DNA from 2 places in the Effusibacillus pohliae DSM 22757 genome. Region 2 is predicted to be linked to the other one. Evidence: a T-box and tRNA genes for the amino acid it is inferred to sense, from the RefSeq annotation. Region 2 holds a T-box; the other holds one or more tRNA genes.
The links. The T-box of region 2 lies ahead of ileS (isoleucine--tRNA ligase). A T-box ahead of a tRNA ligase gene usually reads a tRNA of that ligase, here a tRNA-Ile.

Region 1 (4,742 bases), on a different contig from region 2:
TAGTTGCGCAAAACTCGGCAAACCGAATCGCTTCCCAAACCAGGCAAGCCAGGCCAGACCGCTTGCCAGCAGGATGCTTGCTTCCACCAGGTACCGGAGAGCGATCAGCAAAAATTTCTTTTGATCGAGCGAGTTCTCGCCGATCGGCGCCGTTTCGCCCGGCGAAACGCTGCCCACTGAAAAAGCGTAGGAGCCGTTGACCGGATGGCCGTCTTCCGAAACGACGCTCCAGACGACGGTATATGTCCCTTCCTCCAACCGGGGAAGTTTCGCGTACATCCGGGACGCTTTGCCCGGTGTCAATTTGGGCCCGTCAAGCTGGATGGGCCGCGCATTCCAGTCGTACATTTTGAGATCGATCAAATCCGGTTCCAGCGGTTCGCTGAACTCCAAAGCGATTTCTTCCGGGCTGGCGGGGACGACTTGTCCATTATGGGGCGTCATCGTCAATAGGTTCGCATGCGCAAAAGCGGCTGACGGAGCGATGCACAACGCCAACAGGAAGCCCATCCACCAGATCTTCAAACGTTTCATGAACCATTCACCCGTTTCGATTCCGATTCTTCCGCATGCAACGAAACCGGTTGCCTGGCACCGGTCGTTTCACTCTTTCCCCGCCAGTGTACCGATTTTTTCAGGCGTTTTCAATGGTTTTACCGATGTGGTTTGTTTGTGCCCCGTTGCTGCCACGCGGTTATATGCTTGCGACTATGCCTATTTGGCCTGATCTTCTTTTGCCAGTTCGGCGATCACATTTGCCAGCAGATCGGCTGCGCGGTACGCCTCTTCTAAACTGTTTTGCGGGCCGCCGATTTCGATCAGAACCGCATTCGGTGAGAGGTCTTGATTGTATTTCGTGTCGTAGGCGGGATTCGGCAGTTTCTTGTGCACGCCGCGCGACAGGCCCGGATACAGCTGCTCCAGCCGGTTATGAAGCTTCAGGGCAAACTGCGAGTTCTGCTGCCAGTTCGGGTTGGAACCGCCGATGATAAACGACACTCTGGCGACATCCTGACCGTTCCATTTGAATGTTGTCTTGTCTCGGTCGAACGAATCCCGGTGGATGTCAAACAGCATTTTCACGCTGTCGTATTTTTTCAGGATGTCCTGCACTGTTTTCCGCGACAAATCGTATTCATTCTCATCCTTGCCTTTGAACCAGTAATCGTTTTTCGTCTGAATAGCCGCCACTCCTTTTTCTTTCAGCGATTTCTGCAGACGTTCGCCGACCAGCGTGATGTTTTTGTCGCGATCGTACGCGGCGTCAAAGTCGGTGATGCCTTTCAGTTCGGGCAAAAACGATTCCCGGTTGTGCGTATGGTAAATGTAGACAAGCGGCTTGCCGTCCGTTTGCACCGGCTGCGGCGGCGGTTGCGGCGCGGGAGGCTGGTCCGGGTTGCCGTTTTGCGGCGGCAGTTTGTCTTCACCGGGAGGTTCCTGATGGTCTTTCGTCAGCGGCTCGAAGTTGCTGACCGCCATCGCCGGGATCTGTCCGCCCAGCATCGTCACCGGCTGCCCCACATCAATGTCGGAAAACAGATAAAACAGCATCGCCGACCAATGGGAGCGCTTCTCTTTCGCTGCATCGAGGTTCGGGTCGGACGACACATACATCGGAATCTCCTGCCGCATGATCGAGCTGAGCGACTGGTTGCTGACTGAATGAAGCAGCCGCATGGCAACCGAATTCTGATTGCCCACTGCCAGCAACTGCACCGCCACGGCGCTTATCAAAATCAACAAAACGGCGACCGCCACGCACATCGTGATGACGACAGTGCGGATTTGCCCGGTTCCGACATGCACGGTCATCGACCGGAACGGTCTCTGCCTGGGATGACGGTTCATCGTATGGCTCCTCTCATCATCTTTTTACAAGAATCATATGTTGCGAGATTCCGCTTTATCCCCTTTTTTTTGTACAACAAAAAAAACGGGTGCGAATTCAGGTCCCCAAAACGGTCCAAGCGTTCCAATTCGGAACACTCAGGCGGTCTTTTGCCATCTTGTCTGCTGCAGGCGGGAAATTGTATCCGGAAGGGGAGTGGGAAGTTTCTGAAAGGGAGATTGACAGTCGCAAGCAACAAAAAAAGCACGCTCCCGCGTGCCGGTTGGTGGGCCCAAGAAGATTCGAACTTCCGACCTCACGATTATCAGTCGTGCGCTCTAGCCAACTGAGCTATAGGCCCGTGGTGAGCCATGATGGACTCGAACCATCGACACCCTGATTAAAAGTCAGGTGCTCTACCAACTGAGCTAATGGCTCATTCGCTCGGTACTAGAGTAATAGTACCATGCGGGTCGATACGGCTCAATCTTCCGGGCGAAACAAATCGAACAAAAATCCCCGTACAAGCGATGAAAAGGCGAAAAATCAGACGGATTCTCGATGTTTCTCGCAATTTTAGCCGGTTAACGGAGGTTTGGGTATCGTCATCGCCGTTTCATACATCAGCCAGCCGAGCACCGCCGCCAAGCCAAAATAGGCAAGTCCGTAGACGATTCGCGTTTTCGCGGACACCCGATAATATTCCTCTTCCCGGATCGCAGCATACCGGGCATCAGCCGTGTAGGCCACCCGCACGAGAAACGTCACCGATTCCCTCTGTCGGATCGTCCTAAACAACTCCACCTGCTCGATGCGTCCTGCACCAAACGGAAACTCCCCGATTTTGCCGATTCCCGGGTAGTCGACGGCACAGATGTGCTGCTGATCGGCAAGCGTGCAATATTGGACAAACGGCAGCTCCCTCCGGTGCTCTTCAGCAGGGATCAGGATGCCCGCTTCGTCAAAAACGGCCGCGTCCACCGTCCATTTCACAACCTGCTTCCGTTCTGCCGGTGCCTCGCGGACAAATTTTTGGTACAGTTCCCAGGCGAACAGCGCCCAGAAAAACAGGAACACCACCGCCTTCAGATAGAGAATGATAACCAGCCCACCGATCAGCCCGACCGCCCACAGCCAGCGGGAGATCGCGGTGACGATGCGGCCTCCGTCGAGCGGGTGGATCGGCAGCAGATTGATCAGATTGAGAAAAAATCCAACCTGCGCAATCGCGTACAGCGGCCGGTATCCGGTCAGCTTGGCTGCCAGGAAGGCGAGTAATGCGGCGATGCTTCCCACCAGCGGGCCGCCGAATGCGACGTACGCTTCCGTCTTCGCGTCGGCCGGCTGTTTTTTCAAGGTGATCAGCGCTCCCAGAAAAGGGATGAACGCCGGTGCGGAAACGGGCAACCCTTTGCGTCCGGCCGCCCACACATGTCCCATCTCATGAAAAAACAGCATCACGACGATCCCTACGGCAAACGTCCACGGATAGATCAAAGCGTAAGCTCCCACCATCAAAGCCATGCTCCAGATGGTACCGCCCGCTTTGCCGAGCTTCAACAAGGGCAGCAGAAATTTCAGTTTTCCGCTCAGCGCGGCCAGCAGCGCTCCGATGCCGCCGGCTGTCTTCCAGTAGCCGTTTCCTTCTTTCCGTTCGCTCAATTTGCTCCCTCCCGTTGCCCGCAGGGGGTTCATTTACCGGTTTTCATCCGTGATTTCACCATTCGCCAACAAGTTGATCATCCATGATCAAAAACCCCTTTGATACGAAGTACCAAAGGGGCCCTGGATTCAGATGTTGGCAAGCAGGAATTCGGACAACTCCTGCGCTTCTGCTTCGGTCGGGAGGGCGAACGCTTCCGCCAAATACCCTGCATTGGCCGCATCTTTTTGGTCGAGGATCGCCGCCCGGCTTGTCTGCAGGCAGATCACCACTTTTTTTCCGTAAAAATGGGCGGTCGTTACGATCATCAAATCAAACCGGCCGGAATCTCCGACAAAGCCGACATAGCGGGTGTCCGTTTTTTCTTTCTGGTCGTACATGAAAATGCGGTCTGCCATCTGTTTCACTCCAAACGGGTTCCTCTTTCGGCAGGCTCATTATAACAAGCGCTTGTATCGATTGCAACGCAAAAACTTTTGCCCTGACGCGGCGGAAAAACGGGTTTTCACGCCATTACCACGCTACCTCATCCAATGTTTCGACGCGTGGAACGCAAATTCCCCTTTCCTGCAAAAACCGTTCATAGCTCGCCAGCAGATTCTGCCCCGCTTCGATCGCTTCTTTCACCTCTTCCGCCCGGATGAACGTTTCCGTCAACTCCCTGTAAGCTTCGGGAATGTGCGGAAACTCGTAACTTTCCTTGACAGCCGCGTAATAGCCGCGCGTGATCGGTCGTCTGTTGAGCAGCGCCAGCGCGAGCGCGATCTCCCGCACCACTTCGTACACGAACAGTTCCCGTTCCCGTGTGTTGCCGCGGCGCGGGAGCGAGCGGATTTTGTTGAATGATTCGTACGCGATTTCCGCCCCATGCGCGAGGAAAAATCGGGCGATCGCCGCATCCGGCAAACGGCTGTACGTATCGAGCAGTTCCCGGCGCTGTTTTTCTTCTCCGGCCAACAACTGCAACGCAGCCAAGTTTCCCATCAGCCACGGCAGTTGCAGGTCGGGCTCGGCCAGGCGCCGGTGGATCCGTGCGATGGGAAGCAGATTCACTTCGATCGGGATTCCCCGGTAGAGAAACGTTTTATCCGCCTGCGGGCCGCCTTCTTTTACCACATACATCATCTCGATGTCGGAAAACTCCGTGTCGCGGCCGATCGCTGTCGAACCGTAGACCCCGCCGAACAGAATCGAATTTTTGTACGCATGCTGCACGCGAATATGGATACCGCGTACCACTTTGATCCGGTC
Region 2 (4,742 bases):
GTTTCGCGTCTATGAATACATACTGATCGCCAGGGTGCTGATGTCCTGGGTGCCCGATATGGAACGCACCAGTTTGGGGCAGTTCCTGGTGAAAATCACAGAGCCGTATCTGGGCATGTTCAGACGCTTCATCCCGCCGCTTGGGCCGATCGATATCTCGCCGATCGCCGCCCTGTTCGCGTTATACTTGATCCAGCAAGGGTTGATGACCGTGCTGAGAACGATTTTGTAGGCGAGCCGCAGGCACGATGGACGATCATCTCTTGATGCACTACCGGCCGGAGGAAAAGACGTTCGTTCGGCGCATGCTGGAACTGGCCGACCGGGCTGCGTCCCGCCACGCTCCGTGTCTGACCGGTTTCTTGGATCCGCGCCAGGTGCGGATCGCCACGAACATCGCTCGGACAGTGGGCGATGTTGCCGTTTTTGCGGATGGCGGCTGGGACGGGGCGGAACGCAAGCGGGTACTGCTGGCGCCCGATCACTGGATGCCGGAACCGGACGAGCTCGCACTGTGCTGGCTGCGGATTGAGGTTCCGGGCGAATCTGTGACACTCAAGCATGGGGATTATCTTGGGGCACTGCTCGGACTCGGCCTGAAACGGGAAAAAATCGGAGATCTGTCGGTGCAACCCGCAGGCTGCGATTTGGTGGCGGCGCGGGATGTGGAAGAATTTTTGCGTTTGCATTTGCATCAGGTGGGGCGGGCGTCGGTGCGGGTGCTGCCGATTGAAAAAGCGGAATTTCGCCCGCCGCAGATCGAATTGGCGGAACGGGAATTCACCGTCATGTCGCTGCGGATCGACGCGGTGGCGGCGGAATCGTTTCAATTGGCCCGCAGCAAAATCGTCGACCCGATCAAAGCGGGCAAGCTGCAGTTGAACTGGCAAACGGTGACAGATCCTTCCATGCCGGTGGAAGCAGGCGATGTGATCTCGCTGCGCGGGATGGGGCGCATCCGCGTGCTGGAAATCGGCGGCCAAACGAAAAAGGGCCGGACCGTCATCCGAATCGGCAAATATCTGTGAGGAAGCGGCAGGAATCGGCGGCATCTTGTCGAAATAAAGGGGCAGAATGTTTTCGCTTTTATTCTGTCTGGAGGTGCCGGTCGATGCCATTGACTCCCATGGATATCCATAACAAGGAATTTACCCGTTCGTTTCGCGGGTATAACGAAGATGAGGTTAACGAGTTCCTTGATCATGTCATAAAAGATTATGAAGCGCTGCTGCGCGAGAAGAAGAATCTGGAAGACCGCGTGAAGCAACTGGAGGAAAGTTTGGCGCGGTTTGAAAACATCGAGGAAAGCCTTAGCAAATCGATCCTTGTGGCGCAGGAAACAGCGGAAGAAGTGAAGGCGAACGCCCGCAAGGAGGCGCAGTTGATCATCAAGGAGGCAGAGAAGAACGCGGACCGGATCATCAACGAGGCGTTGCTGCGTTCGCGCGAGATCTCTCTGGAACTGGAAAATCTGCAGAAACAGGCTGCCGTCTACCGGGCCCGCTTCCGTTCCCTGATCGAAGCGCAGCTGGAAATGCTGAACACGGATGAATGGGACAAGCTGTTGGAAGAAAAGACACCGGTCGGTTGACAACAGGCTGTTTCGTTGCATATAATTCGATCTACAATCAAAGTCCGCACAGGCGATGATCGGGAGAGTACCAGTCGGATGCTTTGCAGCGAACCGGGGAGGGTGGGAGCCCGGCAAGCGGAAGGTTGGGAAGATCACCCGGGAGTTGCACGCTGAAATCCGCCGCCCATTTTCCCGGTGGAGAGTAGGGGGAGCCGGCTGCGAGCGCCGTTATCAGCTCGTGGAGTGATCGGGCGATTTTTTGCCATGCCCGGTAAACAGGGTGGTACCGCGGGAAAATCAACCTCTCGTCCCTTCAGGGGATGAGAGGTTTTCTGTTGAGGGGGATGTACATGTCAATCGATTACAGCAAAACGCTCAACCTGCCGCAAACGGAGTTTCCGATGCGCGGGAATTTGCCGCAGCGGGAGCCGGAGATTCAAAAACGGTGGGAGGAAATCGGCCTCTATCAGAAAGTGCAGGCAAAGCAAAAAGGCAAGCCGAAGTTTGTGCTGCATGACGGGCCGCCGTACGCCAACGGAGATATTCATTTGGGGCATGCGGTCAACAAAATTTTGAAAGACATCATCGTGAAATCGAAAACGATGGAAGGATTTGACGCCCCGTATGTACCTGGCTGGGATACGCACGGGCTGCCGATCGAACAGGCGATCATCAAAAACAAAAAAATCAACCGGCACGAGATCCCGGTGCCTGAGTTCCGGCACATGTGCCGTGACTATGCGCTCGATTTTATCGACCGGCAGCGGGCGCAGTTCAAGCGGTTGGGCGTACGCGGCGATTGGGAAAACCCGTATATCACGCTGCTCCCGGCGTATGAAGCGGCCCAGATCCGCGTGTTTGGCGAAATGGCGGTAAAAGGCTTGATCTACAAAGGAATGAAGCCGGTCTATTGGTGCACCCACTGCGAAACCGCTTTGGCGGAAGCGGAAATCGAATATGCGGACAAACAGTCGCCTTCGATTTATGTCAAATTTCAGGTGACAGACGGCAAAGGGAAACTGCCGGAAGGTGCGTCCATCGTGATTTGGACGACCACGCCGTGGACGATTCCGGCCAATGTGGCGATTGCGGTGAATCCGGATTTTGAGTATGTGTTGATCGATGTTCGCGGCGAAAAATTGCTGATCGCAAAAGAACTGGCGGGTGCGGTGCTGAAAGCGGCCGGATACGAGCAGGAGTTGCAGCCGGAAGCTTCGTTTAAGGGTGCCGAACTGGAACGGGTGAAAACCAGACATCCGCTGTTCGGCCGCGAGTCGCTTGTCGTGCTGGGCGATCATGTGACGCTGGATGCAGGTACCGGATGTGTCCACACCGCTCCAGGACACGGGATGGAAGATTTCCTCGTCGGCCAGAAGTACGGCTTGCCGGTGCTCGTGCCGATTGACGACCGCGGCAAATTTACGCAGGAAGCCGGTCCGTTTGCGGGACAATTTTATGCCAAAGCCAATCCGGCGATTACGGAAGCGATCCGGGAAGCGGGCTATCTGCTGCGTGAAAGCGTGATGGAGCACTCCTATCCGCACTGCTGGCGCTGCAAAAATCCGGTGATCTTCCGGGCGACGGAACAGTGGTTCGGCTCGATCGACAAAATCCGCGACGAGCTCTTGGAGCAAATCAAGCAGGTGAAATGGAACCCGGCCTGGGGCGAAGTGCGCCTGCACAACATGGTGGCGGAACGGCAGGATTGGTGCATTTCCCGGCAGCGGGTGTGGGGCGTGCCGATCCCGATTTTCTACTGCACCGATTGCGGTAAAGAGTTGATCACGAAACAGACGATCGAACATGTGGCGAACCTGTTCGCGGAGCACGGGTCGCAAGTGTGGTTTGAACGCGAGGCGGCGGACTTGCTGCCGGAGGGTGCCGCTTGCCAGTGCGGCCATACAGAGTTCCGCAAAGAAACGGACATTATGGACGTGTGGTTCGATTCCGGTTCGTCCCATATCGCCGTGTGCGGCGGGCGGGAGGAATTGCACTGGCCTGCCGATCTTTATCTGGAAGGATCGGACCAGTACCGCGGCTGGTTCAACTCGTCCCTGACCACGGCGGTTGCGGTGAAAGGGCGCGCCCCATACAAGGAGGTGCTGTCCCACGGGTTTGTGCTCGACGGGGAAGGCCGGAAGATGTCGAAGAGCCTTGGCAATGTGGTCGACCCGCTGAAAGTGTTGGAAAATCTGGGCGCCGACATCCTGCGCCTCTGGGTGGCGTCGGTCGATTACCGGTCGGATGTCCGCGTATCTGATTCGATCCTCAAGCAAGTGGCGGAAGTGTACCGCAAAATCCGCAACACGTTCCGCTATCTGTTGGGCAACGTGTATGACTTTGATCCGGCTGCGCATTCGGTGCCGCTTGATCAAATGCTGGAAATCGACCGCTGGGCGCTGCACAAGCTGGAAGCGCTGAAACAGCGCACGATGAAGGCGTACAAGAATTATGAGTTTCACGTCGTGTTCCACGACATCAACAATTTTTGCACGGTGGATATGTCGGCGTTCTATTTTGACGTATTGAAAGATCGCGTCTACACGAGCGCGCCCGATTCGCTGGAACGCCGCTCCGCCCAGACCGCGATGCATCATATCCTGGTCGAACTGGTGAAGCTGACCGCTCCGATTTTGACGCATACGGCGGACGAAGTGTGGCAGTATGTACCGGGCGTCAGCGAGGAAAGCGTCCAGTTGACCGAATGGAGCGAAGTGAAAGCCGAGTTTCTGGACAAAGAGTTGGAGGCAAAATGGGAAAAGATCCTCGCGCTGCGCGATGAAGTGCTGAAGGCGCTGGAAGTGGCCCGCAAGGACAAGGTGATCGGCAAATCGCTGATGGCGGCCGTCGACCTTTATCCGGAAAATGCGGACGTCCTGCAGGTGCTGGAAGGAACCCCGCGGCTGCAGGAAGTATTGGGGGTCTCTAGAGTGAATCTGTTCAAGCCGGGCGAAACGGTTGCGGCCGATGCCGCACCGTATGTGGGGCTCTCGATTCGTGTGCGCGTGGCGGAAGGCGAGACCTGTGAGCGTTGCCGGGTAGTGACGCCGGAAGTCGGCCAAGTGACGGAACATCCGACCCTCTGTCCAACCTGCGCGGAAAACGTAAAATATTTCCTGTGATGCTTGCCAAAACCTCTCACCCTGGATGTAAGAGGTGGGAGGTTTTT

Region 1: it encodes a tRNA-Ile, which carries the amino acid that the T-box ahead of ileS (isoleucine--tRNA ligase) is inferred to sense. The anticodon was not compared.

The regions. Positions count from the first base shown of each region.
Region 1 covers NZ_AQXL01000134.1:104,410-109,151, reverse strand. Annotated here, with positions in the region: gene C230_RS20890 (copper resistance protein CopC) at 1-534, opposite strand, end outside; gene spoIIP (stage II sporulation protein P) at 715-1,848, opposite strand; tRNA gene C230_RS0117295 (tRNA-Ile) at 2,113-2,189, opposite strand; tRNA gene C230_RS0117290 (tRNA-Lys) at 2,191-2,266, opposite strand; gene C230_RS20880 (site-2 protease family protein) at 2,405-3,490, opposite strand; gene C230_RS0117280 (DUF3055 domain-containing protein) at 3,620-3,889, opposite strand; gene C230_RS0117275 (kanamycin nucleotidyltransferase C-terminal domain-containing protein) at 4,005-4,742, opposite strand, start outside.
Region 2 covers NZ_AQXL01000130.1:69,858-74,599, forward strand. Annotated here, with positions in the region: gene C230_RS0114525 (YggT family protein) at 1-232, shown strand, start outside; gene C230_RS0114530 (YlmH family RNA-binding protein) at 249-1,028, shown strand; gene C230_RS0114535 (DivIVA domain-containing protein) at 1,112-1,591, shown strand; T-box leader at 1,638-1,889, shown strand; gene ileS (isoleucine--tRNA ligase) at 1,924-4,695, shown strand.